4 regions of the Ammoniphilus oxalaticus genome follow, and region 4 is predicted to be linked to each of the others. Evidence: riboswitches for the same ligand, from Rfam matches in the RefSeq annotation. Region 4 holds a riboswitch; each other region holds the start of a gene.
What was found. Region 4 has a riboswitch for cobalamin ahead of BEP19_RS17190 (ABC transporter substrate-binding protein). Riboswitches for the same ligand answer to the same signal wherever they lie in the genome.
Positions count from the first base shown of each region.

Region 1: linked by a shared signal. The riboswitch ahead of BEP19_RS15040 (S-layer homology domain-containing protein) and the one ahead of BEP19_RS17190 (ABC transporter substrate-binding protein) in region 4 are both predicted to bind cobalamin.
Region 2: linked by a shared signal. The riboswitch ahead of BEP19_RS15095 (DUF4430 domain-containing protein) and the one ahead of BEP19_RS17190 (ABC transporter substrate-binding protein) in region 4 are both predicted to bind cobalamin.
Region 3: linked by a shared signal. The riboswitch ahead of metE (5-methyltetrahydropteroyltriglutamate--homocysteine S-methyltransferase) and the one ahead of BEP19_RS17190 (ABC transporter substrate-binding protein) in region 4 are both predicted to bind cobalamin.

Region 1 covers NZ_MCHY01000010.1:32,974-40,516, reverse strand. The annotation lists gene BEP19_RS15040 (S-layer homology domain-containing protein) at 1-4,926, opposite strand, end outside; cobalamin riboswitch at 5,078-5,275, opposite strand; gene BEP19_RS15035 (copper amine oxidase N-terminal domain-containing protein) at 5,733-7,025, opposite strand; gene BEP19_RS15030 (stalk domain-containing protein) at 7,111-7,543, opposite strand, start outside.
Region 2 covers NZ_MCHY01000010.1:49,255-56,797, reverse strand. The annotation lists gene BEP19_RS15110 (response regulator) at 1-316, opposite strand, end outside; gene BEP19_RS15105 (sensor histidine kinase) at 338-1,507, opposite strand; gene metK (methionine adenosyltransferase) at 1,930-3,138, opposite strand; SAM riboswitch class I at 3,270-3,422, opposite strand; cobalamin riboswitch at 3,551-3,743, shown strand; gene BEP19_RS15095 (DUF4430 domain-containing protein) at 3,877-5,589, shown strand; gene BEP19_RS15090 (S-layer homology domain-containing protein) at 5,649-7,543, shown strand, end outside.
Region 3 covers NZ_MCHY01000006.1:513,046-520,588, reverse strand. The annotation lists gene metE (5-methyltetrahydropteroyltriglutamate--homocysteine S-methyltransferase) at 615-2,912, opposite strand; cobalamin riboswitch at 3,067-3,260, opposite strand; gene BEP19_RS04575 (DUF2399 domain-containing protein) at 3,618-4,907, shown strand; gene BEP19_RS04570 (coiled-coil domain-containing protein) at 4,904-7,543, opposite strand, start outside.
Region 4 covers NZ_MCHY01000013.1:146,515-154,057, reverse strand. The annotation lists gene BEP19_RS17215 (GAF domain-containing protein) at 169-969, shown strand; gene BEP19_RS17210 (hypothetical protein) at 975-1,163, shown strand; gene BEP19_RS17205 (hypothetical protein) at 1,500-1,739, shown strand; gene BEP19_RS18310 (YmaF family protein) at 2,190-2,522, opposite strand; gene BEP19_RS17195 (hypothetical protein) at 3,123-3,488, opposite strand; cobalamin riboswitch at 3,688-3,873, shown strand; gene BEP19_RS17190 (ABC transporter substrate-binding protein) at 4,026-5,021, shown strand; gene BEP19_RS17185 (FecCD family ABC transporter permease) at 5,018-6,067, shown strand; gene BEP19_RS17180 (heme ABC transporter ATP-binding protein) at 6,064-6,891, shown strand; partial or broken gene BEP19_RS17175 (cobyric acid synthase) at 6,888-7,543, shown strand, end outside.

The DNA.
Region 1 (7,543 bases), on a different contig from region 4:
TGTACTTTCTGAGTTGACTGAACCCCAACTCGCAAATCCGCCGTCCGCCTTTTGGACTTTGGACAGCCACGCAATGCCGCGATCAACGGCCGCGCGAACGTCTGGATTCGTCTCGTAGTAAGGCGTTAAGCCTTGAATCGCCATCCCTGTAATATCAGGATCGGCTTGAACTGGATTTTCGCCCAATGCCCAACCGCCGCCCGCAATTTCTCGATTTAAAATAAATTCGATCAATCGCTCTCGCGTCGTTTGCGTTGCCACGCCTTCGACGATTGGAATCTCATAGTTTTGACTATCTAATGCGATTAAGGCGAAAATCGGACCGTTAATGCCTTGAATCGTCAACGTCTCAAAATCAGCGAGCGGTTCGCGTAAGTCATAGCCCGCCACATTCGTAATGTCTTTACCGAGCGCGGCTAACGCCAAGATCACGCGATCGTACTCCGTATATTTCACACGGTGCAGCACGCCTGATTTTTCAGTTAACGTTTTTTCTAAATTGGCATAGTAGTTCTCATAGAATTGTTTCGAAACAGGTTCTCCCGAACGAGCGACCCCAAACACGGACCACTCTCCGCCAATCGTCGCGACAATCGGAGATGGATTGGTCTGCTGAATATGAGCCGCTGTTTGAGCGATCTGTTGTTGAACGTCCTTGTGGACAAGTTGCTCCTTGTCTTCAACTGTCGGTTTAACAACCGTTGGCTGAACGACAGGCAACGCTCCCTCTCTATTATAATGGTACGCCTTCAAAGCGACAACAACAGCCATCTCTCTCGTCGCCTGATCTTTCGGATGGAAGGCGCCATCATAACCAACCATAATGTCAGTCGAGGCGACCGCTTGTGTCGCTGCTTTCGCCCAGTCAGCGATGCGTTGTTCATCCGCAAAGGAAATCGGATCGCCTTGCGCCGCTAAACGCAAGCCTCGTTGCAACATCGAAGCCATCTCTTCACGACTAATCGTCTTATTCGGATGGAACTTGCCGTCATAACCGGATACAATCCCTTCTTTATATGCGGCATTGACCGCTGGATAGAACCAATCGCCTTCTTTTACGTCCGTGAAGGAAATCGTCTTGTCCGTCGGGCTGTCTAAGCCAAGCGCGCCAACAAACATCGTCGCGAACTCAGCCCGCGTCACATTGTGTTTTGGTTGAATGTTGCCATTGTAGCCACCTACTAAACCTCTTTGCGTCGCTTCCTGAATCGACGGATAAGCCCAATTGGCAATGAGATCCGCGTCTTTATAGATGTTCGCGAGATTTAATTCAACTGCTGTTGCGCTCGATTTAACTTCCGACTCTAGCTTTTGTTCTGTATATAAAACAAACGTCGTAAAGTGATTTGTTTTAATAATGAGGTCATCGCCATCCACATAGGCATACGTTTGTAGTTTTTCACCCTTTGTGGCGCGTTGCCCTTCTTTGTCCGATTCATAGATTTCAATCGGCGTAAACGCATCTTGTTCAATGAAACCGACTTGATGATTTTGCTTACCCTTCCCTTTCAAAGTAAGTGTAACAGGGTTATCAAATATAACTGTCCCCTCAGCATTCCCCATCGAAAAAGCATCTTCGATTTTAATGCTCTGATCCGGATGTTGTTTTGTAATGATATCGTCTACTTTTTCATCCTTACTTAGGGAAGTAAACAATTCCAAAAGCGCGTTCCCCGACATTAACTTCGTATCTTTCTCGATTACAAAGCTTTTATCTTCAGCCTCAATCGTCACCTTTGGAATGCGATCCTTTACATCCGCTAAATTGATAAATTGTTTTGCTGTCGCTCCCTTTGGAAGCTTGATCGTAATATTTTCCGTATCAAGCAAATCTTTAGAGATTTTGACCGTATGGTCTTCTTTTACATCCTCAGGAATTTGCAAGACAGGATTTTTATCTCCTGGCTTCCTTGCGACTGGAACACCACCACCTGGAACAGGCTGGTCTTCCCAGCGGCTCATGTCCTGTCCAAGGTCTTGGCCTAGATTTGTCGTGTAACGCCATTGAACAACGTCACCGTCTTTTAATGTATGTCTACTCGCTCCATAATCAGGATACTTACCGTTAACATTGTACATCCAACCGCTGCCGCTGCCATGATCAAATTCGCCGTCGCCAGCGATCGATTCAACGTAAATGCTGTTGTATTTTCCTGAAAACGAAGATGAGTAAGATATACCGCGTTCATCCATTTCACGTCGCAGCACATCCCACACGCTTTCGCCTGCGCTAAATTCAACTGTTGTAGCTGGTAAAACATAGCCGCGATTTATCGTGAGCTTGTCGATGGATAGTGTGATTGAACCTTTCTTAGAAGAGTCACTTGTGTTGCCCGGTGAACCACTCGTACGCTCATAAAATAGGGTGTACGTCTCATCTCGCTTGTTACCCGCTGCATCGGTTATTTCGATAGTGATCGTATTTTTACCGTCCGTTAGCGTCGCGCGGTACGTACCGTCCGTTCCCGTGATTGTTTCCCCATTTAATTTGACAAGCAGGTCTTTCACATTTTGGCCGTTAATGGTAAATGTGATTTCTTTTGATGTTACTTTTTCGCCATCTGTTAAACCAGAGACTGTAAGCGATGACTCACTCGGATCCTTTTCTTCAGGCTCTTCTGTCGGTTCCTCCGTGGAAACAACATCCGTCATATCGTACAGTCGAGTTTCGCCGTTTACAAATCGGTCATAAGCGACTAACGCGTAGGTTCCTTGATCAGTGGACATGGGATCTACTTTCCCAGTCGATATATGTTTGAACCCACCTTCTGAAGCTGTAAAGGCAAGTAAAGCCTCTAACGCTGATGTTCCGTTCTTAACAAATCGCTTATCCGTATGCGGGTCAATATTTAGTCCTGTTAAGGCTACAATGACCTGCGCAATACTCTCAATATTTGGCGATCCCCAACTAGTATAGGTTCCATCTGCCTCTTGGATGTCAGATAACCAATCAATCGCCCGATCGATGGCTGCTTTTACTTTAGGGTCAGATTCGTAATACGGTGTTAATGCTTGAATCGCCATCCCTGTAATGTCAACATCTGGAGTAGTCCCCCATAAAGCCCATCCACCACCGTCAATCTCTTCTTCTAAAATAAAATTGATCGCCTTTTCCCTCGTCGTCTGATTCGCTACCTCGGCCTTAGCTGGGACGGCATAACCTTTTGTATCGAACGCAATAAGGAAAAAGATTGGGCCATTAATCCCTTGCCATTTGACATAGTTAAAATCAGCCAAAGCTTCTTTAATGTCGTATCCCGCTACATCACCAACGTCTTTGCCAATGGCGGTCAATCCTAAAATTAAGCGAGAGTGCTCCGTCCCTTTGTGTACATCAAGTTTTCCTTCATTTTCTTCGAACTTTTTAGCAACTTCATTTTCTGCGTTTCGGTAATACCGATCATAATAACCATCTGGCACAAGATAGTTTGCTCGAGCCAATGAGAGAATCGTCCACTCGCCGCCTATCGTGCCAATTGCCGGGTTGTCTACAGTTTCAACTAGATAGGCTAGCGTATTATCAAGTTGCTCTTTAACTGAAAAACGCTGTTCGTCACCCCCACTCCCATCGTCTTCTGCTGGTTCTTCACGAGAAACAACGTCCGTCATATCGTACAGTCGATTTTGCCCGTTTACAAAACGGTCATAAGCAACCAGCGCGTAAGTTCCTTGTTCTGTCGCCATTCCGTCGACACTGCCGTCTACGTTATGAGCGAATCCTCCCGTTGGAATTGCAAAGGTAAGCAATGCGTCAACTGCTGATGTTCCATTTTTAATGAATCGCTCATCGGTATGCGGGTCAATCCCGAGCGCTGTCAAGGCAACAATCACTTGCGCGATGCTTTCGCTATTAACCACGCCCCAGCTTGCGTATTTTCCGTCTTCCTTCTGAGCTTCGGACAACCAAGCAACCGCTCGATCGACTGCTTCTTTTACATCCGAACGCGTATCGTAGTAGGGCGTCAATCCTTGAATCGCCATCCCAGTAATATCAGGGTCAGATATATTTCCAGCTAGAGCCCACCCGCCGCCGTCAATTTCACGTTCTAAAATATAATCAATCGCTTTGTCCCTCGTTAACGGATTGTCGATTCCTTCTTGAACGGGGACGTCGAACCCTTTTGTATCCAGCGCGATCAAAGCGAAAATCGGACCATTGATGCCTTGTCTCGTCACAAAATCAAAATCGGCTAATGCCTCTCTTATGTCATATCCTGCCACATCGTCAAAGCCTTTTCCGATTGCGGTTAGGCCTAAAATCAAGCGAGAATGTTCTGTTCCTTTATTCCGATCCAGCTTCCCTTGATTTCGTTCTTTCTCAAACTCGATCGAAACTTCTCTTTCCACGTTCTCGTAGTAGAGTTCATAATATCCATGCGGCACAGTGTAATTCGCTCGCGCTAAGGACAGAATCGTCCACTCTCCCTCAATCATGCCAAACGTTGGATTATCCACCGTTTCGACAAGAAAAGCGAGATTTTTATCCAGTTGTTCTTTGGCAGAGACGATTGGTAGCGCTTCGTCTAGTTCAAATTCTTCCTTGGTAAATTCCACATTTTCTTCGACAACCTTTCCATCTTCTGGCTCATCCATAGATGATTCTTCAGATGATTTCTTATCATCATTTTGTTCAACGGCTTGTTCAACGCTTTCTTTAGGCGCATCGTCCGCTTCCAAAGAATCCTTCGAATCAGCTAGTTCTGTTCCTTCTTCCGCCTCTACTAATTCTATTGATTCTATTTGTCCATTAGCCTCTGAATCATCTTCCAACTCGCTTGTTCCATCCAGCGCGCGAGAGTTTCTTAAATCCGCAGCCTCATGTTGATTCGCCGCATAACCGAGAGAACTGCCAAACAATTGAAAAATAAGTACAAAACTTAATAAAATTGACCCTAAACGACGGGTCGGACTTAATCTATTCGACATTCATATGCCTCCACTGATATTCATTGTTGTTCAAAAATACTCCTTTACGCACAAAAAATACCCCTTAACTCCAAGTTAAGAGGTATTTACAGTATGAAATAAGGCATTCGCTTCACCTGTTACATCACCCCTCCATCGTCCGTAGAGTCTCATGGTGTATGAACGATAGGCAGGTCTTCTGGCTCAAGCGTCATTATCCTTACAACCTTCCCAGTTGCCCAGTGGTATCTCTGCAAGGACTCTTCTTTTACAGTGGCGGGACCGCGCAGGACTTTCACCTGCTTCCCTATTAACCAAGTAGAATCATAAACTAGCAAGCATCTACTCGGAACCTATGTCATCAACATTTTTCAATTGTAGACTCAACGATAACCCTATAAATGGTTATCTGTTGACTATGTATTCTTTCGCAAAGAGCTAGACTTGTCGAAAGTCAATTCCTTATTTACTATAGCCTATAAAAACTTAGCTGTCATCCCCAAGAATTTTATTGCTAACAATATAGCATGCAGTATCTTAAGATGAATTTTTGAGGAAATTTTAAAAATTTGATTGGATTCTCGGCAGCGCCTGTTAGCTTATGAGCGAAAACAAGTGGAGAGTAGGCTTTCTTCCATCACGGACAGATTACCTTTTTCATTTATATAGATTTGACTCTTTTATGCGAAGTCCAGTGTGATGGCAGATACGCTTATCCGCGCGAAACTTATTTGATTATAAAGCATCCCTATTCGCAAATTGATCACACGCTCTGTAGCGTCCGTAATTAACTACGGACGCTACATATATCTTTTATTATCATTAAACTACTTCTCAATCGTCACCGTGCGTTCCTTGTCATCCCAGTCAATCTTCTTACCAAAGGCTTCGCTAATGTAGCGGATTGGCAGCATGACACGGTCATCTTTGATTTCGGTCACAGTATCCATGACGATTTCTTCGCCATCAACGACCATGATATTACTTCCGACTCGTAGTTGCGCCGATTTCCCCGCTGAGAAGGTGACAGTTCGCGCGACGTCATTCCAGACGATATGGCGGTCACGTACGCCGACAGATTCAGCGACATAGCGGATTGGTAGATACGTTCGGTCATTTTTAATGTAAGGCGCTACGTCCATCCGTTTTTCGTTTTTATTGTTAAGGTAAGTTGTACTGCCTACTTTAAACGTCACGTATTCCTTCTTTATCATTTTTTCATAGGAACCGATCGTGATTTGATGTAGTTTATCCCACTGAAGATCGATGTTGATCTCACCTTGCTTTGTTTTTGACGGATCAACGGCTATGAATTGAAGCGGGATTTCCCATTTACCCGGTACATTTAATGTCGCATTAAGGCGCTCAATGCTAATCTCTTGACTGAAGTTCTTTTTCACTCGCAGATCCCCTGCTTGACCTTCAATCATTAGTTCTTTGTTTAGTCCATCCCATGCGAATCCTTGCGGTAAACGAACACGCAATTCTTTATTTCTCGTTAGAGCAACAGCATCGTCTTCTTCAATATGCAGCTTAAATTTCATCTCATCACCATTTTGTTTAAACCCGCTAGCACTCAGCTCAAATGTCGTCTCTTCACCGTAAACTTTCCCGATTGACGCGGTTCCAGCTGGAAAGCCACTACCAGGCGAGGGTTCAAAATTTACATTGACCGCCCCATACGATCTACGGTCAATATGTACGGAACCAAATTGTAAATAGAACACAAAATCTTGATCAACTTTTTGATCCAGTAAAGATGTAATCACCAAGCGCCGTTGATCGGGTTGACTGATTGAAAAGGGAGCCTTTTTTCCATTCCAGTTCGGCTGCCCGTTAAAGGTAAGCGGAGCGACCAAACGATTTTGCATCCCGCCAAAGTGGGGATGGATCCCATTTTCAAAGGTTAACGAAACGAAGTCTGGCAAGCGGACGACAAGCGCATCCCCTTGTTTCAAACTGCCGGCATCGACGACAACTTGAATATTCCCTAATTGTTGAAATCCATCAGCAACGGTTGGATTTTGTGTGGAGGAAATCGTGCCTGAAGCATCAACAGTTACGATAGATGAGAAGAGCAAACCAACAGATAAGATGGATGCAGTGAGCAATTTCTTCATTTTTTAATCATCTCCTTCTATTCCATTATAATAGAAAAGCATGTAAAAAAGAATCGCATAACAGATTGCGATTCTTTTAAGAGCATTATCTACTTGTTCCCGCTACCCATGGTTTCTTTAACGCCAGCTTCAGCGTATCATGTTGGGTCACTAGACCGAGCATTTGTTGTTGTAGCTGTTCCGTTGCTAGTTTGGCTTCAAACATATCTTCCGCTGTTGCCATTCCAGCATCATAACGAACTTGAACTAATTTTAACGCTTCCTGCGCTTTTTCCAAGTTCGATTTAAGAGCATCATGTTGTTGCTCAAGCTGATGAATGTTGTAGTAAATCGAGCGTACCGCGGATTCAATCTGTTCTTTCGTGCTTGCAGCGGAAACTTGAGCCTGATCTTTTTCTAACTGAGTTTGCTCATAAGCAATTTTATCGTTCGTCGTACCTGAAAATGTAAAGTACTTCACATCTAGTGTTGCTAAATGAACGTTCTGCTCCGCTAACCAAACTGCTGAGCTGCCTGTT
Region 2 (7,543 bases), on a different contig from region 4:
ACAAATAACCAGAAGCTCCTGACGCAATAACTTCATGAACGTAGTTTGCATCATCGTGTATCGATAGAATGATCACTTTACTGTCTGGCGCAATCGCTTTAATGCGCTCAGTCGCTTCGACGCCATTCATAATAGGCATGTTAATGTCCATTAAAAACACATCCGGCTTTAACGTTTCCGCTAGTTGACACGCTTCCTCGCCATTGGACCCGATTCCGATAACTTCAAAAGTGGGTTCCATTTCTAAAATGCGTTTGATGCCTTCGCGAAAAAGTTGATGATCATCGACAATGACAATTGAAATTGTGCTTTCCATTCGTTATCCCCCCTTATTTTTTCAACTTACTATGCCTACTTCCGCCTGCAACGGAATGGTAAAAGTTACACTCGTTCCCTCTCCTGGCGAAGACTCTATTTCTACCTCGCCACGTAGCAGTTTCATTCTTTCCTTCATTCCCATAATACCAAACGACGGCTGGCCTGTCTTTTTTTTATATTCAAAGCCGATTCCATCGTCTCGCACTTCTCCATTTACACAATTGGGAGAAAACGTCAATCGAACGAGGACATGATCTGCTTTAGCATGCTTGGCCGCATTGTTCATTGCCTCTTGGATCATGCGAAACGTGACAACTTCCACCGTGGAAGGCAAGCGCTGTTCTTCTCCGCCCGTTATTAATTCTACACCGATGTGGTGCCGCTGACCAAAGTCGTCGACGTATTTTCGAAGCGTCGGGATCAAGCCAAGATCATCAAGCGCCATCGGACGCAAATCAAAGATGATTTTACGCACTTCACCTAGCGTATTGCGCACCGTTTCTTTCAAATCTTTCAATTCTTGTTGGGCCTCTTCAATCCGACCTTGAGCTAAAATACGCTCCGCAAATTCGCTGCGAACGACGACGTTAGCCATCGATTGAGCTGGACCATCGTGAATATCGCGAGCGACCCGTTTACGCTCATCTTCTTGCGCCTGGATAATCTGCATCGGGAACATCCGTCGTTCTTCGGCCGACTCAAAGGCTATGTTAATATTTTCCAACTCACCCGAAAGAAAAGTTAACACAAACTGCATTTGGGCCATAATATTATCCGCTTTTTCAATGGTGCCTTCCAGATTCCGCAATCGTCGCTCCAAGGAATCGCGCCGTGTTCGTAAGTGAGACTCTTTTTCCCTGGCGATCGATAACTCTACTTGCAGCTGACTGGCAATATCGTACACCTGTTTAACGTCGGCTTCTTCATACCGTTCAAAACCTCTACTCACATTAGCCAACTGCCTCCGACTCGCTTGGAACTGTTCTTCCAGTCTATCGTTGGACTCTAACAAGTCCGTGATATCACGTTGTATTCGTTCAAGTTCTTGCGTCGCCGACAAACTTTCCTGACGCGCTTGTTCGGCAATATCAAAAATTTGACCCTTACTGCCTTCCACTGTTGAAATCGTCTTCTTTAAAACATCATCCAAGTGAGTGAGATCAATATTTAATGGCAAAGTTACGCTCACTTCCTTTTATCCCATCACGCCCTCAACGACGCGACTATTTTTTCATTTGTTTGTTATGAAATGATTCATCCAAACTACTTCAGAAAGGTACTAGATCTTTATTTAGTATAGTTAAAATCATACCGACTCGCTTCTCAAATATCAACAAATGCTAACTTTTCTAACCATAAAAAGGAAAGTTAGCCCAAAGTGATTATCCCAAGCTGCATCGACTCTCCTACATCCACATGCTTCGGAAGGGACTTTCTATTTATGGGGGCCTTTCCTCAAGCAAACATTCTCACACAAAAACTTAACCTGTTTAACCTTCTATTACTAGTGTACATAGTAAATTTACTTCCATGCCTTGAAAAAAGCAAAAAGGCAGACGAATACGTTCATCTGCCCTTTTCAAAAAATAAAGTTGTCGTTTAAATCGCAGCCTACACGAATGCTTTCGCTTCATCTTTTAATAATGTCGCTTTATCCGTTCGCTCCCAAGGCACGTTTAGATCGGTCCGTCCAAAGTGACCATAAGCCGCGGTCGCGCGATAAAATGGACGACGCAGGTCCAACTCTTTAATAATACCCGCTGGACGCAGGTCAAAGTGCTTACGAATTAATTCCACAATCGTTTCCTCTGAAATCCGAGCGGTGCCATACGTGTCGACGCTAATCGAGACCGGTTGGGCAACCCCAATCGCATAGGCGAGTTGCACTTCACACTTTTCGGCTAACTCGGCGGCAACAATGTTTTTAGCCACATAACGCGCCGCATACGCCGCGGAACGGTCCACTTTCGTCGGATCCTTTCCAGAAAAAGCGCCGCCGCCATGACGAGCGTAACCACCATACGTGTCCACGATAATTTTACGTCCGGTTAAACCCGCGTCGCCTTGCGGTCCACCAATTACAAAACGTCCTGTTGGATTAATAAAGTATTTCGTCGCCTCATCCAAATATTGCGCGGGAACAATTGGCCCAATCACATGCTCATGTAGATCCGCCTTAATCTGCTCCAGTGTTGTCTCAGGATCGTGTTGCGTAGAAATGACAATCGTATCAACGCGAACAGGCTTGTCCCCATCATATTCAACTGTTACTTGCGTTTTACCGTCGGGACGCAAATAAGTAAGCGTTCCATTTTTCCGAACTTCCGTCAAACGACGAGCCAATTGGTGAGCCAAGGAAATCGGTAAAGGCATCAATTCCGGAGTTTCATTCGTAGCAAAACCGAACATTAACCCTTGGTCCCCTGCTCCAATCGCTTCAATCTCCTCGTCGGTCATTTGGCCTTCACGCGCTTCTAACGCCTGATCGACCCCTTGCGCAATATCAACGGATTGTTCATCGATCGACGTAAGCACCGCGCATGTCTCCGCGTCAAAGCCATATTTTGCGCGCGTATAACCAATCTCGCGAATCGTTTCGCGAACCACTTTTGGAATATCGACATAAGAGGTTGTCGTAATTTCCCCAGAGACTAACACTAACCCCGTTGAAACAACCGTTTCACAGGCAACCCGCGCATTAGGATCCTGCTCCAAGATCGCATCCAAGATCGAGTCCGAAATTTGGTCGCAAATCTTATCGGGATGTCCTTCCGTTACAGATTCAGATGTGAAAAGATGACGTCCTTTTTGTAAAGCCATATACTTCACGTACCTCCTTCAAAAAATAGCTATATAGATACGGGTTACTTTCCGAATAATCAAGAGGCGATAAAAAAGAAAAACCTTTTCCCCCGTGAGGAAAAAGGTTATCGCGTTCAAATCCTTTTTACCTCTTATTTTCCAGGACAAATAAAACTCATCCTGCTGGTTAGCACCTTACACGGCCTCATTCTATCCTTCCCTATTTATGGAAAAATATGAATTCAGTTCGTAGGTTGCCGGGCGTCATCGGGCCAGTCCCTCATGCCTTCTCGGAATAAGAGTATCCGTTCTGACTAAGAATAGCGGATGCCAGAAAGCTTGTCAATCTTTTCCGACAGTTGCTCCTTTGTCGTAAACGATCGGATATTGACAGAAAATAACACCCTAGGTTATGATCACCGTAGACAATTACATATATTTTTCTATCGGTAACATTATTTATTCGTGTTTTAAAAGGGAAGTCGGTTACAATTCCGACACGGTCCCCGCCACTGTGAAGCTGATCGCTATTTCAAAAAGTCCACTGATCATATTAAGGTTGGGAAGGAGAAACAAGCGAGTTGACGCTAAGTCAGGAGACCTGCCGCTAGATAAAGATAGACACATCACCTACGGGTTATAGGGAGTGGCTGTTGAAAGCGATCTAAACACGCGTCATTTTGTAATATGATCAATCGAGACGTCCTCTTTTTTTGTAGGGGCGTCTTTTTAATTCAAAAAATGAGGAGGAAAGAAATGAATTACAAAGTGAAACATATATGGCTCTCGTGGTTGGTCATGTTTGCGATGATCTTTTCGCTGATCACGCCAGCTGGCTTGGTTAAGGCGGATGGGGTAGAAGTTGATGCGCAGGTAACGACCGAGAATACAACAACCGTCTCAATTCGTGTTGAAGCCAAAGATGACGTGATCCTAGAAAGACCGATTACGTTAGAGAATATCGAAGGTCGGGAAACTACAGCCTACGATGCGTTGATCGAAGTTTTAGATGAAGAGGATATAACCTACGAAGTGAATCATTCGTATGACACCCCCTACATTGAGGCCATTAACGAGATTATCTCGAACGAAACTGGTGGATGGCTGTATAGCGTTTATCGAAATGAAACCTTAGATGAAAGAGTTTATGACCTTGGAATGGCTCAATTCCCAGTGCAAGACGATGATGAGATCGTTGTGTATTATACGGAATGGGGGACTTGGGACCAAGACGAAGAGGAAGTCGATGAACCCAAAGACAACGCGGAGATAGAAGATACCAATGTACTGACGCAAGAAATAGAAAAAGCTACAAATAAAATAATTAACTATTACCGCGAAAAAGGGGTACCAGGAAATGATGATGTAGTACTGGCGCTAAACTCCTTAGGTGAAGATATTAATCGCGGTCCTTACACCACCAATGATCATTCTTACGCGGAAGTTCTACTAGATAGAAATTTAATAGCGAACAAGGGGCAAATTCCAAAATCTATTTTAGCTATTCAATCATTAGGTTACGATCCGACATCTTTTGGCGGAAATAACCTAGTCAAAGAATTGCAAAATTATTCGAACCCTTCAATTAACATTAGCTTCTTTGCTCTCATTGCTTTAGATACCGCGAAAGCGGAAGAGACCGCTGATACGCAGCTGACACGCGAGATACTAATTGAGCAAATTGTTAAGGGGAAGCTGGCTAAAGGTGGTTGGACCTTTTTTGGGGACGAACCGACTGTAGATATGACAGCAATGGGAATTTATGCTTTAGCCCCACACAAAAATCGACCTGAAGTTGAAGAAGCAATTAACCAAGGTATTCAAGTCTTGAAAGAAATGCAAGCTGACAATGGCGGGTATATCGACATGTTTACTGGACATAACAGCCAATCTTCCGCGCAAGTCATTCAGGCTTTAACAGCTGCAGGCGAGGATCCACAAGGGATTGAATTTACAAAAAAGAATGGAAACAACCCTGTTACTGATCTATTAAGTTTTCAACTAGATAACGGCGCTTTCAGCAGCAAACAAGGCGGTAAAGAAGACCTCTTTGCAACACCACAAGCATTGCAGGCGTTAGCTGCTTTAAATCTTTTTTATGATAAGGGAGAGTCAACTCTCTATAGTGAAATTCACTATGCGGGAGACATTCCTCCTGCTCTAAAACCTTATGAGATTAATTCGGCATCGATTCAGTGGGAAAGCGGAATATATATAACTACAAAAATCTCTCAAGTCGATGATAAAGATAATGATCCTGTATATATTGTTTTTCAACTATTCAAAGATGAAGAACCAATTAGTATGGTATCCCTAAAAGAATCGATAGAAGCTGAAAAAGAAGTGTCGGCCTTTTTCAACGTATCTGAAGATGATGATTATAGAGTCAAAGTGCTTTTACTTGATCAATTAACTAATCCCATGAACATTGGAAAGACGCTTGCTTTTCCAATTGAACTAAGACAGTAACAAAAGTTAAACCCGACCTACCAGTCGGGTTTAGTTTCTTAAGGAAAGAGAGGTTTGAAATGAAAAGTAGATTTTTACGAATTTTACTCACTTTAACACTTCTAGTTAGTTTGTTCCCGATCCATGCGCTTGGGGCAGAGAAGATTACAATTAATGAAATCGCTCAAACGAACCTAGGACAGACCGTACAATTGAATGGGAATACATCTCTATCTGAATTAATCGTTAAAATTTATCAACCAAACGGAACACTCCTTTATATTGATCAAATTAAACCCGCTAACGGGAAATACAGCTTAAGCTTTAAATTGCCCTCCTCCGCCAAGGAAGGAGATTACAAAGTTCAAATAGGACGAGGAACGACAATTGCAACGAAAGAGTTCACTGCCGTCCCCTCCCCTGACGATCAAAAGCAAGAAGATGATAATGGTGGTGTTAAGCCCGTCGATCCCGATCCAGGTAATGAAAATAACGAGGGTACGCCTCCTACCACCAATCCTCCTAACCCTGGAACAACCCCAGATGGTGGTGGAACACCTGCGAAGCAATCCGTCACACTAAGTGTTCATGGGGTTTCGGGGACCATCTTTTCTAGTCAACAAGTTGATTTCAAAACAAACGACACGCCTTATTCCGTGCTGATTCGCGCATTAGGCGCTTCCGTCCAAGCAAGCGGTTCAGGTAGTACAGTGTACGTCAATGGTATCGCTGGCCTGCGCGAGTTTGATCATGGACCTTTAAGCGGTTGGTTGTTTTTTGTAAATAATATTTCCCCATCCGAAAGCGCTGGGGCTGTTACGTTAAATCCCGGTGATCGAGTCGAATGGAAATATACGAAAGATGGCGGGAATGATCTAGGCGTTAAGGAGGCCATTAAAGGAGGAGCGCCAACAACGGGTGGTGGTACATTATCCAAGGATCAAGAGGATGCTTTAAAAGATATTAAGCTCCCAGCCAATAACAAAACGCCTTTAAAAGATACGACAGAACCTGTCATTAACGTTATTAAAAAAGACACCAAGATGACAGCAGAAAAAATAAAGCAACTCAAGGAAACGCTGCAAAAGAATAAGATTCAACTTTCGGAAACCGTTCAACCCGGCCAAGCCAAGACGATTGCCGATAAGGAAAACGAGGTCAGCTTAATCATTCCCGCTGATGCATTGGCCACTCAAACAACGATCAGTGTACAAAAGCAAATACCAAGTCGACCTGAGGTTGTTTCAGCAATTTACACGTTTGGTCCAAAAGGATTGAAGTTTAAAGAACCAGTTTTCATTTCGATTCAAGCGCCATTAGAGGTGGCTGATTTAAGTCAACTCGCTTTGGTCTGGTTAGACGAAACAACAAACGAGTGGATTCCGATTCCAGCTGTCATTGATGCGAGTACAGGTGTCGTCACCGGGCTAGTCGATCACTTCACTCAATTTGCGGTAATCGATCGCAATAAATTATCTTTAACGAAACGAGATGTCTCTGCGAACATAAACAAAACAGTCGATCATATCTCAAAACGACAAGCTATTTCCGACTGGGAAGCATTCGCTCTTTACCGCGCAGGCGCGAACATCCCAGCTTCGTATCTGCCAACCGTTGAAAAGACGCTAACAGATAACCAAGGTAGCTTCCGTAAAGTAACCGACTTAGAGCGGATGGTACTTGGCGTGAGCGCCGCAGGAGCCGATCCAAAGGCGATCGCAGGGTATAACTTAATTGAAAAGATCTACAATCATGAAAATCTAACAGCGCAAGGCACAAACGGAGCGATTTTTGCTTTAATCGCCTTAGATAGTAAAAACTATGATGTACCTAGCAACGCCAAGTGGGACAGAACGAAGCTAATTGACTGGCTGCTTGACCGTCAAAACAAAGATGGCGGTTGGCCATTGGGAGCTAATAGCGACAGCAGCATAGACATTACAGCAATGGCTTTGTCCGCGCTCGCTCCATACCA
Region 3 (7,543 bases), on a different contig from region 4:
GCGAATTGTATACTAACTTTTATTTATACTCAACTGTTTTAGACGCGAAACAATAAAAAAGCCTGAAACAACCTCGTTTCAGGTTTTTACCGTGGAACACAACTACGAATTGACCGCATGATCGCTCTCGATCCATGAAAAGTCTTTCAAAAACCCAACCATTTCGTTTAGGCTGCTAATGCCCATAATCCAAAATAAATTGGTAATTTGAGAATTCGCCAGTTTTCAATATAAACCATCAATCCCAAAAGCGCTTCCAAGATGACCGTGATCATAAACAAGCCGATAAAACAGACGTTTAAGCGGCCTTGGTCACTCTAATAACGCAGAATTCCAAATATAAGGAGAAAAAGCCATGAGACGACCTCCAGCGCAATAAATATCTCCCAATGAAAAGCTTGTAGAAAATTCATTTATTCTCCTTCCGCTGATCGATTCCGCACAAAATGTGAGTATAATTTGACTTATCTCCAATCATTGAGTTTTATTCATTTCAGGTCTATGTTAAAAAAATACGCGTAACGTTATCCATTTAAATCTGATGTAGAGATAAAATAAAAAGCAGGTAAGAAAACATTCCGGTTTTCTTACCTGCTTACCTACAACAGACAACTTTATGAAGTTACTTCAGAAGCTAATTTGTTTCGCGCAACATCCGTCGCTTCGACCATATTTTTTAAAGAAACAACGGTTTCTTCAATACCGCGCGTCTTTAATCCGCAGTCTGGATTTACCCAAAATAATGCAGGATCTAACACGCGTAGAGCGCGGTCAATCATCTTTGTCATCTCTTCCACACGAGGCACGCGCGGACTATGGATATCGTATACTCCGAGTCCAATGCCTTGATCATATGTGTGCTCTTCAAAAGAAGAGATCAATTCTCCGTGACTGCGCGACGTTTCAATAGAAATTACATCCGCATCCAACGCTTTGATCGAATCGATAATATCCTTGAATTCGCTATAGCACATGTGCGTATGAATTTGTGTTTGATCTTGCGCCGATGCTGTCGAGATACGGAAGGCTTGTACCGCCCATTCCAAATATTCATCCCATTCCGATCGCTTTAACGGCAGACCTTCCCGTAAGGCTGGCTCGTCTACTTGGATCATCTGAATTCCGTTGGACTCCAAAGCTTCCACTTCTTTACGCAATGCTAACGCAATTTGAAAAGCGACTTGGCTGCGCGGGAGATCATCACGGACAAACGACCAGTTTAAAATCGTCGTTGGCCCTGTTAGCATCCCTTTTACAGGCTTATCTGTTAATGATTGCGCATAGACGCTTTCTTTGACTGTCATTGGCTCAATAAACTCGACATCCCCATAAATAACAGGTGGTCGCACACACCGCGATCCGTACGATTGGACCCACGCCTTGGAAGTAAAGGCGAATCCGCCTAACTTTTCACCGAAGAATTCAACCATGTCCGTCCGTTCGAACTCCCCATGAACGAGCACGTCAATGCCAATCTCCTCTTGAATCTCAATCCATTTTTTAATCTCGTTTTGAATAAACTGCTCATATTGTTCTGTCGTCGATTCTCCCTTTCGCCATTTCTGTCTCGCTTGTCTGACCTCAGCCGTTTGTGGAAAACTGCCGATGGTCGTGATCGGAAGTGACGGTAGGTTCCAACGCTCTTGTTGGGCCACACGACGCTCGGAAAAAGGATGTTGACGCTTAGACGACTTTTCGTCTAAGCTCTTGACCGCCTCATGAACAGCCACCCGATTTCTAAACGGAGCTTGCGCAATCGTTTCTAAGATCGATTCCGCCTCTTCTAGTTGCGCTCGAATTGCTTCTTTCCCAAGACGGATCCCATCCACTAAAAGTTTTAACTCATCTAGTTTCTCATCGGCAAAAGATAGCGCTTGTTTTAAGGTCGAATCAAGCTTGTCTTCATTCGTAACGGTAACAGGTACATGGAGCAAACTACTTGAAGGTTGAATAATCATCTGTTCCACAGATACATGCTTAGCAATTGACTCAACAAAGGCTAACTTCTCAGATAAGTTGGACTTCCAAATATTACGTCCATTGATCAAGCCGACGCCGAGTACCTTGTCTTCTGGAAAGCCATGCGTTTCGATCGCCTGTGTATTTTGTTCTTTGCCGTGGACAAAATCTAAGCCAATTCCTTGTACAGGAAGCTCAACCAATTGCTCGTAATGGGAAACGGAATCAAAGTACGTTTGGAGCAACTTCTTCAGTTTCGGAGCGGCTTCATGTAATTGTTCGTAGATATAAGCAACGGTTTTCATCTCTTCTTCTGTGATCGATGTAACCAAGATCGGTTCATCCAATTGAACCCACTCGACTCCCTCTTGTTCCAACTCAACCAAAATTTGCGTATACAGCGGGAGCAATTGCAAAATAAACTCGGGAATTTGATGGGACTCGTAGCCTTTTGATAGTTTCAAAAACGTATACGGACCGATCAAAACTGGCTTGCCTCTCACACCGAGCTCATCCCTTGCCTCTCGATAGGCTTTCAGCGGTTTATTTTCTGTTAAATTCAAGTTACCCGACTTGTATTCAGGAACAATGTAATGATAGTTTGTGTTAAACCATTTCGTCATCTCGCAGGCAACCGCATCTTGATTGCCTCGGGCCATCGCATAGTACGTTTCCAGCGAAACAGGACCACCTTCATAGTTAAATCGTTCTGGCACTAATCCAAACATGACAGCGAGATCCAACACCTGATCATAATACGTAAAATCGCCGACAGGGATCAGATTAACCTGCTTCTCTTTTTGTTTTTGAATATGACGTAACCGCAACTGTTTCATTTCAAATTCGAATTGTTCCTCTGTTAACTCCCCAGCCCAAAATGACTCTAGCGCTCGCTTCCATTCGCGGTCTTCACCAATGCGCGGATAGCCTAAGTTACTGCTTAATACTGACATCTCCTACCTCCTAAGTATGTTTATTGCAAACAATAAAAAAGGCATTTCTAACGTGTAAGAAGAAGTTAGAAATGCCTCAGTTCTTTATGTGAATCACAACAAAACGTCGTGCGCGACTGTTAACATTAACACCTCCCTATCTCCCGTAGGTCATCATGTGTTCATGAAATAGGCAGGTCTCCTGGCTTAAAGATCGTCATCCCCATCCGCCTTCCCAATCCAATCGATCAGTGGCATTTTATGATAAAGACTCCCTTATTACAGTGGCGGGACCGCGTCGGATTTGCGCCGACTTCCCTTTTAAGCTTTAAGGCGATTCCTTAAAGCACCTATTCATTCGTATTCAATTTATTTTGATTAGTGATGTTAGTTACCAATTTACAGTAAGAAACGATCACTGTCAATAACCAAACTTTATTTATCCCATATGCATACTCAGAATTGGTATCTGTACCCTTCAGCGACGCCTTTTGCGCCGAAATGAAGCAGGAGCTTTTTAAACTTGCCTCAACTCGAAAGATCTCAAAAAACCAACACATACAAAATATACACATTCCAGATTACTCTATCGCTATATATAGGCGTTGTCAAGAATTGTTTTACAAGATACGACAAAGTTCATGGTTAAAATAGATATACAAACATACGTAGTAAAGTGGTATTATCAAGAAGCACTTGATCTTTAAATCTGTAAGGAGGCAGCCTATGTCAAAACAATCTTATACATTCCCACCTAATCACCTGTTAAATTCTAATCAAGATTACGACGAACCCTATGAGAAAGATGGCTTTATTTATTACGATGTTTACCAAGAGCTCTCCCGCTCAATCCGTCGTAAGGCATCTTTAAGGATTAAGCCTTTATCAATTGGTTCCACGCTGTCTCCCCAAGAAATGCAAACCATTTCTCAGGTCTTGAAGAGATGGAAATCGGTAAAAAAACCACTTTATCTAGAAAGTAAAGTACCGCTAAACGAACAACTGCTTAAGAGAGGAATTGAAACTCATTTTTTTGCAGAATGGCTTACATATGAATCAGACGGACATCTTCTATTATCTAAATTCATTACGATCGGTCCGGAAGGACTAAAATGGTTGGTTCGTTATCATCAAGCTGAACAGGAAGAGCTTGCCCGTTGGAATGATCAATGGTTGAAAGATTTAGAAGAATTAAAGTTGCAGGTAGGACTATCGCCTGTTTATGACGATCTTATAAATATAGCACTGGATCAACAGGAATTACTAAAACAGGTCCGGGAAGGCAAGCGAGCAAAAGAACGGTTATTCTTTCAATTTCTTATTCATTTGTTGAAATTACATCTCGGTGGCCAAACTATTTTTGATTGGAAAGAGATCGGTTCTAAGGGGTTTGCCAGAATAGGGGGTTCGAAAGTCTATGACTCTCAAAAAGAATGGCTTTTGGAACAACTAGAAAAAAGAAGCCGGTTCTCACTCGAGGAGATTGGATTCATTTCACTAGGTCAAATCATACCTATATATTATTCAGGAATTCTTTATCAGAATCAACGCCTTCACGATGCCCATCCACTAGGATGTATTACACATCTGCAATTAAAGTCTGTGATCGAATGGAACTCCCCCGCCTCCTTTCTGATTATTACAGAAAATCGTTCACCATTGGTCAAAATGGCATTAACGGGATGGATTCAACACAAGAATGGTATCGTCATTTGTACGGATGGGAATCTTAAAATCCCCCATAAAAAACTAATTTCACAATTGAGTATCGATGACAAACCCATATATGGTTGGGTTGATTACGACCCATCTGGCTTGGATATCGCCGACCAGATTATGCAAATCACGAGCAATAAACCACGTTTTGTTCTAACTACAAATGAAAAGGCCCCTACGCATGTAGGAACCTTTCATGAACTAGCGGAAGATATTGAGCAAAGGAAAAAGCAACGCAATTTTATCGAACAAGAACAAATACTCGGAAACCCAAAGGATTGGGATCTATTATTTTGTTAAGTCAGCGCTGCGCTCTTTTTTTCAAAGACAGCGGATAACGCTTGATACTTTTGCCTTTCAAGACGGAGAACACGACTGATTGGCTTCGTGTTCTCTTTTTGATCGGAAACGATCGCGTAAAAGATGCCAAATCTCTCCAAGTAATCAGACGAGTGTGATTTTGGAGAAATAATGATCAACTTCCGTTGCAGCACTTCCTGGTACATATCTATAACTAGACCTTTTCTCCATTCATCAAGCGCGCTGTCAAATTCGTCTAACAGATAGAACGGCGGCCTCTTTTCAATATCAGTCAACAATGCTAAAGCAAACACAAGAGAGATAACGGCCATTTCTCCACCGGATGGAGCACTCGAAATTTTTTGCCTAATGCTCTCGGTAGGACGTAAATATTCCAAATCATGGCCTGCCTTCGTAGCGATATAAAGTCTCCACTCATAATGTTGACGTCGGGGATCTACTTCATCCGGTTCGATCTGCTCAATCCTTCCGCGGAATCCAATCCGATTAATATAATCGCTAAAATGTAGATTAATTCTTTGATAACGATCATGCACGGTCTTTCGGAAATGATTGCGCAACTCCTCCTCTTCTACAAGCAATCGTTGAAATAACGTCTCAGACACTGTTGTTTCATGTTGAGATTTTTGAAAACTATCGCGTATCGAAAAATATTTTTCTTCCGCAAATTCATCCACGCTCATCGACAACGCCTCATCCAACTTTCTACGACTATCGTCCGCCCAATTTCTTAGACGCGCTTCACTGATCGAATCGAAAGCAAGGGGTTCATATGGAGGAAGTGGCTGAATCAACTCCGAATACATTTCGTTAAATTCAGCTTCCTCCTGTTCAAGCTGCTTCTCTTCTTCCCTCATCCCATTAATTTCTCTTTGAAGATCATCATGTTCATCTTCGATTTTTTGCAACGCGCTGTTTAAATGAACAATCTCATTATTTAGGGACAACTTTTTTTCACGGGCTAGAGTCATTTTTGTAGAGCATTGTTCGATGGAACGATCGAATTCATTTATTTGATAACTCATTTGATCTCGTTCATGGCCTTTTTCCTCGATTGCGCTGCGCACTTCCCGCAAACGGTCCAACTTAACAGACATTTCTCCAAATTGACGATGGATCTCCAACTCTTCAAGAACCTTGTCAATCTGAAGCTCCTTTTCTTTACGTTTTTCTAAAACACGTCTCGTTTCAACAGAAAGCTCACTCTTTTGGTCACCCCAATGTTTCAACTTCTGATCTAGATCATCTAGCGTTTGTCTTGCCATCTCTCTTTCTTTTTCAATAATAGGAAGTTGGTTCACCCTTTCTTCATAAAGCTTTAATTCATCCCAAGATGCGTACCATTGAAGCTCCAAACCTTTTTCCTTCTCTGTTAATAAACTCTTTTGAAACCCACCCTCAACTAAACGACTCTTGAGTAAAGAGAAACGCTTCTGCCACGCCCTTCTCCCAATTGCAAAACCTTCGGCAAAAGCTCCCGATTGTCCCAATGGTCCATGCAACTGCCCATCAAGTAAATAACTTTCTCCGCGGTCCACGTAAATGGGCTCCATCTCTCGGGTTATCACATGAATTTGCTCTACCCAACTGGACAAACTTTCTCGTTCTCCCGTCGTTAACAAATCATACGTTACCTTATTCCATTCCAAGAATTGATTAAGAGGCTTACCTGGTAACTTTTTTCGAAATAACCCTTGTGCTTTTTTTCTTGTTAATCCTTCTTGAAGAGAAACATGTAATAGCGGGGTTACCGACTCATTTATAGGGCCGCAAACGAATACGGAATGTTTTATTCCCGATAGCAAAGATTCCACCCGCGCGTAATCTTGATTGGCTAGAATTTCAAAAAGTTCGCCAAAGGCGAACGCCTTGAATCCCTCGTTCTTAAAATGGCCTATACTTTTCACTTGCAATGGAATTTTGACAACTCTGCTCCGTTTCAACTCGAGTTGTTCCATGCTCCAAGTTTGCATATTATCTAAAAGGTCCTTCAATTCTAAGCAGATATTAGCGTACTCTTCTTTAACCTCGTATGCCCGCCTTTTCAATTCATCGTATTGAGAATTTTGAAGAAATGTTGTCCACTCATCAATTTTATCCTGGAGCTCTCTCAATACATTTTCCCATTTTCCGTTATCACGCTGACTGGTAGACATATACCTATCTACTGTGTTAACTCGGTCTTCCATTTCCAATATAACGCGGCTTAAATCTTGTAATTCTTGTTCCAGTTCTACATTGAGCTTGTTTAGTATTTCTGCGGATCGCACATAGCGATACTTCTCTTCGATTTCTTTTGTTACCTTCTCTAGCTCTTCCCGTTCCTGACGTAGCTGCTCCAATAGCTGATTGGCTTGATCCCGATCTGCTATTTCTATGCGTTTTTCTTCTTGCAACTTTTTTTGCCTGTCTACCTCCCAATTATATGCCTCTGTTAATTCCTCAATTGTTTCCTCTCTTTGTTGAACTTCCCTCTCCTCTTTTATCCGTGTATGGTTTAATGAAGCCAGTCTCTGCTCTAGCCGATCCAAATGATAGCTTAATAACCGCTTTTTCTCTTCCAGGTAACTTCTTTTTAATTCGACACCTTCTTTTCTAAGCTTGTTCCGACTCTC
Region 4 (7,543 bases):
AACAATATTCTGGTTGAAGATGTTTTGCTATTGACTTGTAAAAACCGTGGAATTCTTCTTAATATGTAGGAAAAGTTAATATTTAGCTAAATATCTCCAGTAAATTGCACTTTTGTAGTTTGTTATAATAGTGGTAAATAAATTAGTTTTTGTTAGGAGATCTTTTCATTGAGCGATTTTTGGAAAGAATTGTTTGCTCGAATGCCGGATTGGCTATTAAACACCGCTGCTTTAGTTATTATAGCGGCTGTCATCATTATGCTATTTTGGTTTATTCTCGCAGCTAGGAAGTTTTCAGAAACAATGGGTAATGAAAACCGTGTAATCCAACTGCAAGATGACTTAATAATCGAAAGAAAACAAAGCCAAATAAATGAGGATATTTCATCCCAAGCCGTAACAACCTTGCAGAATATGAAGAATTATATTTCGGCGTTAAATGATATAAGATTTTCATTCACGTATGAAGACCCTAATATATATACTTATAAAGTCACCAGTCTAATCCAGCGGTTAATTGATGGTTTGGCTGCGGATGTGAAGCTAAGTCCTGGAGAGCGTCATCGGTGTGGGGTGTGGCTGGAGAATAACGGAATTCTTAAACTAAGATATGCTAGCTCTGGATTTCCAGAAAATTATATTGGAGTGCGGGAATTAAGCATCGAACACTCATTAGCTGGGAAGTCATTTCGACGAAAACAAACGGTTAAGTATACTGATGTTACGGAAGAGGAAGACTGGGAGAAAAACCCCGCTTCATCAAGTGATTATACCGCTTTAATTTGTATACCTATGGCTGGCTGGGGTGTTTTGACAATAGATGCTTTGAAACCAATGAGGGATGAGGTTTCAATAATAGGTGAATTGTATGGGGCACTGATTGAAAGTGCTGTTATTGAATTTTTAATAAATGATTCAATGGCAAATGAGGCTGCCGCCTCTAAAGAAGTTATTAGTGAAGAGGAGTGAAATACATGCTAACCTATGAACAAGCTCCCTTAAAACGTATAGCCGCTAGGCAAGCCCTAGAAAAAGGATTAATTACAAGAGCGAGGTATAATCAAATCTTGGATGAGTTAGACAGGATTGAAAGAGAGAATAAAAAATCTAATGACAAATGGATCCGAAAGGCAAAAGATAAAATTGAGGAATTAATGGTTTAGTTCATGTAGCAGAACTATATACCTACAAAAGACTGACGGTGAAGTGGATCCCAGTTGTGTAAAAGCAAAACTAAACCAAGATAAAAAATAATAGTGGTGTATAGCTTCGGCTTACACTTAAGGGGACTGGGTGCGTCTGGTCCTCTTTTAATTTTGTTTATATCTCAATTAAACTAGTCTTCAGAGGGCGGTTGAAATATCGGATGTCCTTTTTTTATTAAGCACGGATTTTTTTGACCGAACTCTAACGCATGACTGAATTTATTAGGAAGAAAGCGGCAGGAAAATATCCCCTTTTGTTGAAGTGATATAGATGGAAGCGAGGTGGAATATAAAATGAAGGAGTTTCAAGAGAAACTAAGAGAGTTATCTACACAACCTTATACACAGCTAGATGACATAATTAGCAAAATGGAAGCTATGCAAGAAAAATATTCGGAGGAATTAAAAGAAGCAAGGAAAGGTAACAGCACTAATAAAGTATATTACTTGGAAGGCCTGGTAGATGGAATTACTTTCATGACTCAGCCATTGAGAAAATACAATGATGGCATAAAAGAAGAATTAAATAAATAGAAACTGTTATCAAATAAAGCATTCTTTCCGGAGTGCTTTATTATTTGTTCATGTTTTGTTCATGTTTATGTTCAAAAACAGTCTTTTTTAATAGTTGATCAAATTCAAAAACATTGATGTATAGCGGTTTGTGTCATCTGTTTAACGTTGTTTTATGTGATGCTAAATGGGCGGCATGATGTAGTAACCGTCCTAAAACCTTATAGTATCAAGGTTAAATGGTCACGGGATCTCCCCGTGACCATTTTTTGACCATATTTATGAGGGTGAATTGCAAGAAAAGTCACAGAAAGGTAACATAATTTATTGTGAATGTCTATAATCAATGGTTTGAGGGTGCTTTCCTATAAGGTGGAAATCTTAGGACTCATCATAAACTTGGGCAGTAGGCATTACATCGTGACTCAATTTGTTCAGGAGGCTCCTTATCTGAGCCGCCTGTGTTGAGATCTACTTAACTTTAACTTTTCTAACCTTTTCAATAATTAGCCCGTGCGTTTGAATTCCTCTAATTAGCATAGGAATTGTGGTCCTACCTGTAATGATATGCCTATGTCCATTGGAAATCTGAGTCATTATACGGAAACGATGGAAATGATTTGGACCTTGCCCATTGATTGCTGGGCCAGTTGTTCCGGAATAAGCGTGTCTGTGATTATCAGTAGTATTAGTTATTCCTTGGAAGGTATGCCGATGGGTTCCTCTAGGAATTCGTATTAAAAGATCAGTAACGTTGCTAAATAGATGTCTATGGCCGTCTGCGATCAAGGTTAAACCTTGCATCCTGTGTTGTACTCGACTAAAAGTTTGGGACTTCCTTGCTTTTTCCCCCAATTTTATATACCACCTTTCAAATTGTTACTACACAGTAAATGCATTCGCGGAACCAATTGAAAGGGGCATATGTCCTATGTTAGTTTAATCAATTTTTAAGAGCGAGTGTAAAATGGTAATATGGTTAACTGCATTATAGGGTGTAGAGGTGGTAGTGAATGGATGAGAGGAGACGGTATGAGCATCAATGAGTTAATAAAAACCTACATGCGCCTGTACGAATGCGCGTATTGCTCATGTATCTTCGGCGTAAAGGATTGCGATGAGATGGATTAGGACGCCATTGTATGCCCGCGCCGTCAAGCTTGAAGGACAAGTCTTATGGGGGTTATGTAGCGACGGACGATGTAGATGTCGTTGGTCACTAAAATGATAAAAGGTTGGGAGAAGCAGGCCGTTGCGAATGGAGGTTAACAACGGCTGCTTCAGCCAAGAAGAAGTTGAAAGGTGACAATGAAAATCATTATCATCCTTATTGTAACAGAAGTCGGTTAAAAATAATAGGGCAAAACAAAAAACAAGGGCTGATTCGCCCTTGTTTAAGTTAGACTAAGTAAGTCGCCTTTTTATCAATTCCGTATCAAATGCGCGTATCGCTTCATCCCCTCTTTTTAGGGTATCGAGCAAAGCGTCTTTGTCTCCGTTATTTATAAACAATTCCCATGCAGCAGACAAGTCTTCATGAAATGGAAACTCTATTATTACGTAACTCCGTTCAATCATGTCAAGAATTAAATTCTTTTCTATCAACATGGAGTGTATCGCTAGATACGCTTTAAGATCAATTTCCTTTCCTCCCGTTATCCTTATATCTTCGGCGGTTGTTTTCAATTGCGAAATGAGTGGAGCGACTGTATCGATTAAATTTAGAGCGTAGGGATCGCGGAGTATCTCCGTGATGTGGGGCCTTAGCATTATGAACACCTCCTGAAGTTATAGTCGAATCGTATCACTTAGTTATAGATCATGGTGGTGACAGTGTTGTGACAAAAGTAATGGGGGGACAATGGTGGATGTGTGATTGTTTGAATGGTCACAAAAAAAGTAACGAGGACATGAAAACGAGAGAATGACCTATGTTATAATGCTAGAGTGAGTGTATGGTTTGACCAATTAAATATTTTTGCAAATAGGTGCCTTGTCGTTTGACGAGGTTAAAAGGGAAGTCGGTGTGAGTCCGACGCGGTCCCGCCACTGTAAATCGGGGATACCTCGCAATCCACTGTTTCTTTTGGAAATGGGAAGGAGAGGAAGTCGATTACCCATAAGCCAGGAAACCTGCCTAAGTTGCTTGCCAACGAAATCCTTCGCGGAAAAGGATCGGTATAAATGTAGATTATTATTTTTGTTGTGTATAAATCTAAATTTTGCTGCATGCCTTGTTCCCGTGATGGAAGCAAGGCTTTTTTCGTTGAAAGAATGTATTACATATGAAAGGGAGAGAGAAGGTAAATGAAAAAGTTTTTAGCAAGTTTGTTAATTACGGCAATAACGCTGACTGTCAGCGCTTGCGGACAAGGAGAGCAAGCGCCTCGTGACAACGTGTCTCAAAATGAATCACAACAGGAGGAAAATGGATCTGGAGTAGAAAAAGCTGGGCAGGCAACTGTATATCCGATTACGGTAAAAGATGCAACGGGAACAGAGCATACTTTTGAGAAGGCGCCAGAACGAATCGTGTCTACTTCGCCATCTGAAACGGAAGTGATGTTTGCCTTGGGTCTCGGCGATAAACTCGTTGGTGTATCAGACTTTGATAATTATCCAGAGGAAGCGTTGGAAAAACCAAAGGTTGGCGGAGTATCCAAGCCAAATGAGGAGGCGATTATTTCGGCAAATCCGGATCTTGTGATCGGTGGTATTTCGATGAAGGATGATGTGGCCAAAGGGCTACGTGATCTTGACATCCCGCTTTATAAAACAGAACCCAAAAAGGTCAGTGATGTGTTGGACAACATCATTCGCTTCGGGGTGATTACAGATACGCAAGAAAAAGCGGAAGAGCTTGTCGCGCAAATGAGTCAAGATATTCAGTTCGTGACGGACAAAGCCGAGGAACTTCAGGATGCTGATAAAAAGAAAGTATACATTGAATTTTCTCCAGGTTGGACGGTCGGTAGAGGGGAGTTTATGGATGAACTGATTACGATCGCCGGCGGCTTGAATATTGCGAGGAATCTCGAAGGTTGGAATGCGATTAATGAAGAGAAAATCATCCAGGATAACCCGGATGTCATTTTATTTACGTCCGGTCGCTTTGACGATCAGTCAGGCGCTACAATCGATGAGTTAATCCGCTCAAGAGGCGGATGGGAGAAGATCAGCGCTTTACAGGAAGATCGTTTAATCGCTGTGGATGGAGATGTTGTATCGCGTCCGGGGCCGCGCATCACAGAAGCGCTTAAAATAATAGCTGAAGCTATTTACCCTGAATTATATAAGCAATGAAACGACGATTAGCGCTTTGGGGAGGAGTGGGTATAGCGCTCCTCCTTATTTCAATCGTTGTCAGTGTTTCGCTTGGCGCGGCTAACCTTCCGCTTTCGGAAGTGTGGGGGGTGCTGTTGCGTCAGCTCCCCTATATCAAACGCTTCGTAGTCGCTGATTGGGCAGACTCAACCGAACAAATTATTTTAAAAGTTCGTCTGCCGCGGGTGATTCTTGCGCTTCTTGTTGGCGCCTGTCTATCACTGGCGGGCGCTGGTTTTCAAGGGGTGCTTAGAAATCCTTTGGCCGATCCTTATACATTAGGCGTCTCATCAGGGGCGGCGGTCGGAGCTGCTTTTATTATTTTATTTGGTTTACATACGACTTTGTTCGGGACTTGGACGATTCCGATCGTTGCTTTCATAACAGGGTTAATTAGCCTCTTGATCGTGCTTCGATTAGCCAACGTTCATGGAACTTTTCGGCTGGAGACGATTATTTTATCTGGCGTGGTCGTATCCGCTTTCCTTGGCTCGCTTGTTTCTTTGATGGTATCGATGTCAGATCAAGTCGTCAATGAGATTATCTTCTGGCTGATGGGGAGTTTGGCGTTTCGTGGCTGGTCTTTTATTTTCGTTCTTTCGCCATATTTAGGAGTGGGCTTTGTCGTGTTAGTTTATTATAGCAGGGCGCTAAATTTATTTGCCCTTGGTGAAAGGCAAGCTGCCCACTTGGGTGTGAATATTGAGCGGACTCGGTTCGTCGTGTTGATTGTGTCCACATTGATTACAGCAGCGGCTGTGTCGATTGTCGGTACGATTGGCTTTGTCGGGCTTGTCGCGCCGCATTTAGTTAGACTGATGGTTGGACCTGATTACCGCATGCTTATTCCGTTGTCTGGGATTTTTGGGGCCATTTATGTGTTATGGGCCGACACACTGGCTCGTAATGTGTTGAGTCCGACTGAAATTCCACTTGGCGTCGTGACCTCATTTCTAGGCGCGCCCTTTTTTGCGTACTTACTTCGGAGAAATAAACAGGTGACGAAGGGGGGGAGTGGATCATGATTCAAGCAGAAAATGTAAGTATGGCTTATGGCGACCAACAGGTCCTTGATCAAATTAGCTTTTCCGCGCGGCAGGGCGAGTGTCTTGGGATCATCGGTCCTAATGGAAGTGGGAAATCGACCTTGCTCAAGCTACTTTCCGGTGTTCAGGCGCAGACGACAGGGAGGATTACGCTAAATGGAAAACCAGTGGAGCATTATACTCGCAAGCAATTAGCTAAGTTGCTTTCAGTGCTCCAGCAAGAAGCGTTGTCGCCTGTTGGTTTTACGGTTCGAGAAGTCGTTCAAATGGGCAGATACCCTTTTCAAAACTGGCTCGGTCAGGAAAGAGAGGACTGTGAATCGCTCATTGATTCGATCCTACAAAAAATGGGGTTAACCGAGTTGAGCGATCGCCATCTTGAGCAATTAAGCGGCGGAGAACGCCAGCGTGTTGCCCTTGGAAAAACAATGGCGCAACAGCCGAAGTTGCTCATGCTTGACGAACCGACGACCTATCTGGACATTGGTCATCAGATTCACTTGATGGATCGGATTCGTGAGTGGCAACAACAAGAACAAATGACGGTGATCGCAGTGTTGCATGATCTTAATCTTGCGGCTATGTATTGTGATCGGTTGCTCTTGCTGCATAAGGGTCAAGTGATTAAGATCGCCACGCCTGAGCAAGTTATTCGAGCGCCGTTAATTGAACAGGTGTATGGCACAATCCCTGTTGTAATCGATCATCCTGTTTATCATGTGCCGCAAATTATTTTACAAGGAAATGGGATTGGTCAGGATTCAGGTCATCCCCAGAGCAGGAAGGAGGTTGTCCAACGATGAAGAGTGAACCGAGTGAAGCGGCAACAATTATGTTTCAGGGGACTGCGTCGGATGTTGGAAAAAGTTTGTTGGTCGCAGCCCTTTGTCGCGTATTAACGCGGGATGGATTGAGGGTTGCTCCATTTAAGTCGCAAAATATGTCGTCCAATTCTTATTTGACGCGGGACCACAAGGAGATCGGACCTGCTCAAGGGATGCAGGCGGAGGCATGTGGAATTTCGGCAACAACCGATATGAATCCGATCCTTTTAAAACCGTCGATGGATATGAGCTCCCAGGTGATTGTTCATGGGAAACCATTTAAGGAATTAAGCGCGCGAGCATATAGAGAAGAGTATCTTCCTAAAGCGGAAACGATTGTAAAGGATGCCTTGGGGCGGCTGCGAACCGCGTATGATGTTGTTGTTATTGAAGGCGCGGGAAGTCCGACGGAAATTAATCTAAAGGACAGAGATATTGTGAATATGCGACTTGCCCATTGGGCGGACGCCCCTGTTATTTTAGTCGCGGATATTGATCGCGGCGGCGTGTTTGCCTCGATTGTGGGTACGTTGGAATTGGTGGAACCGCGCGAACGTGACCGAATCAAGGGGATTGTGATTAATAAGTTTCGCGGAGATGTTAGCTTGCTTCAACCGGGCATTGACTGGCT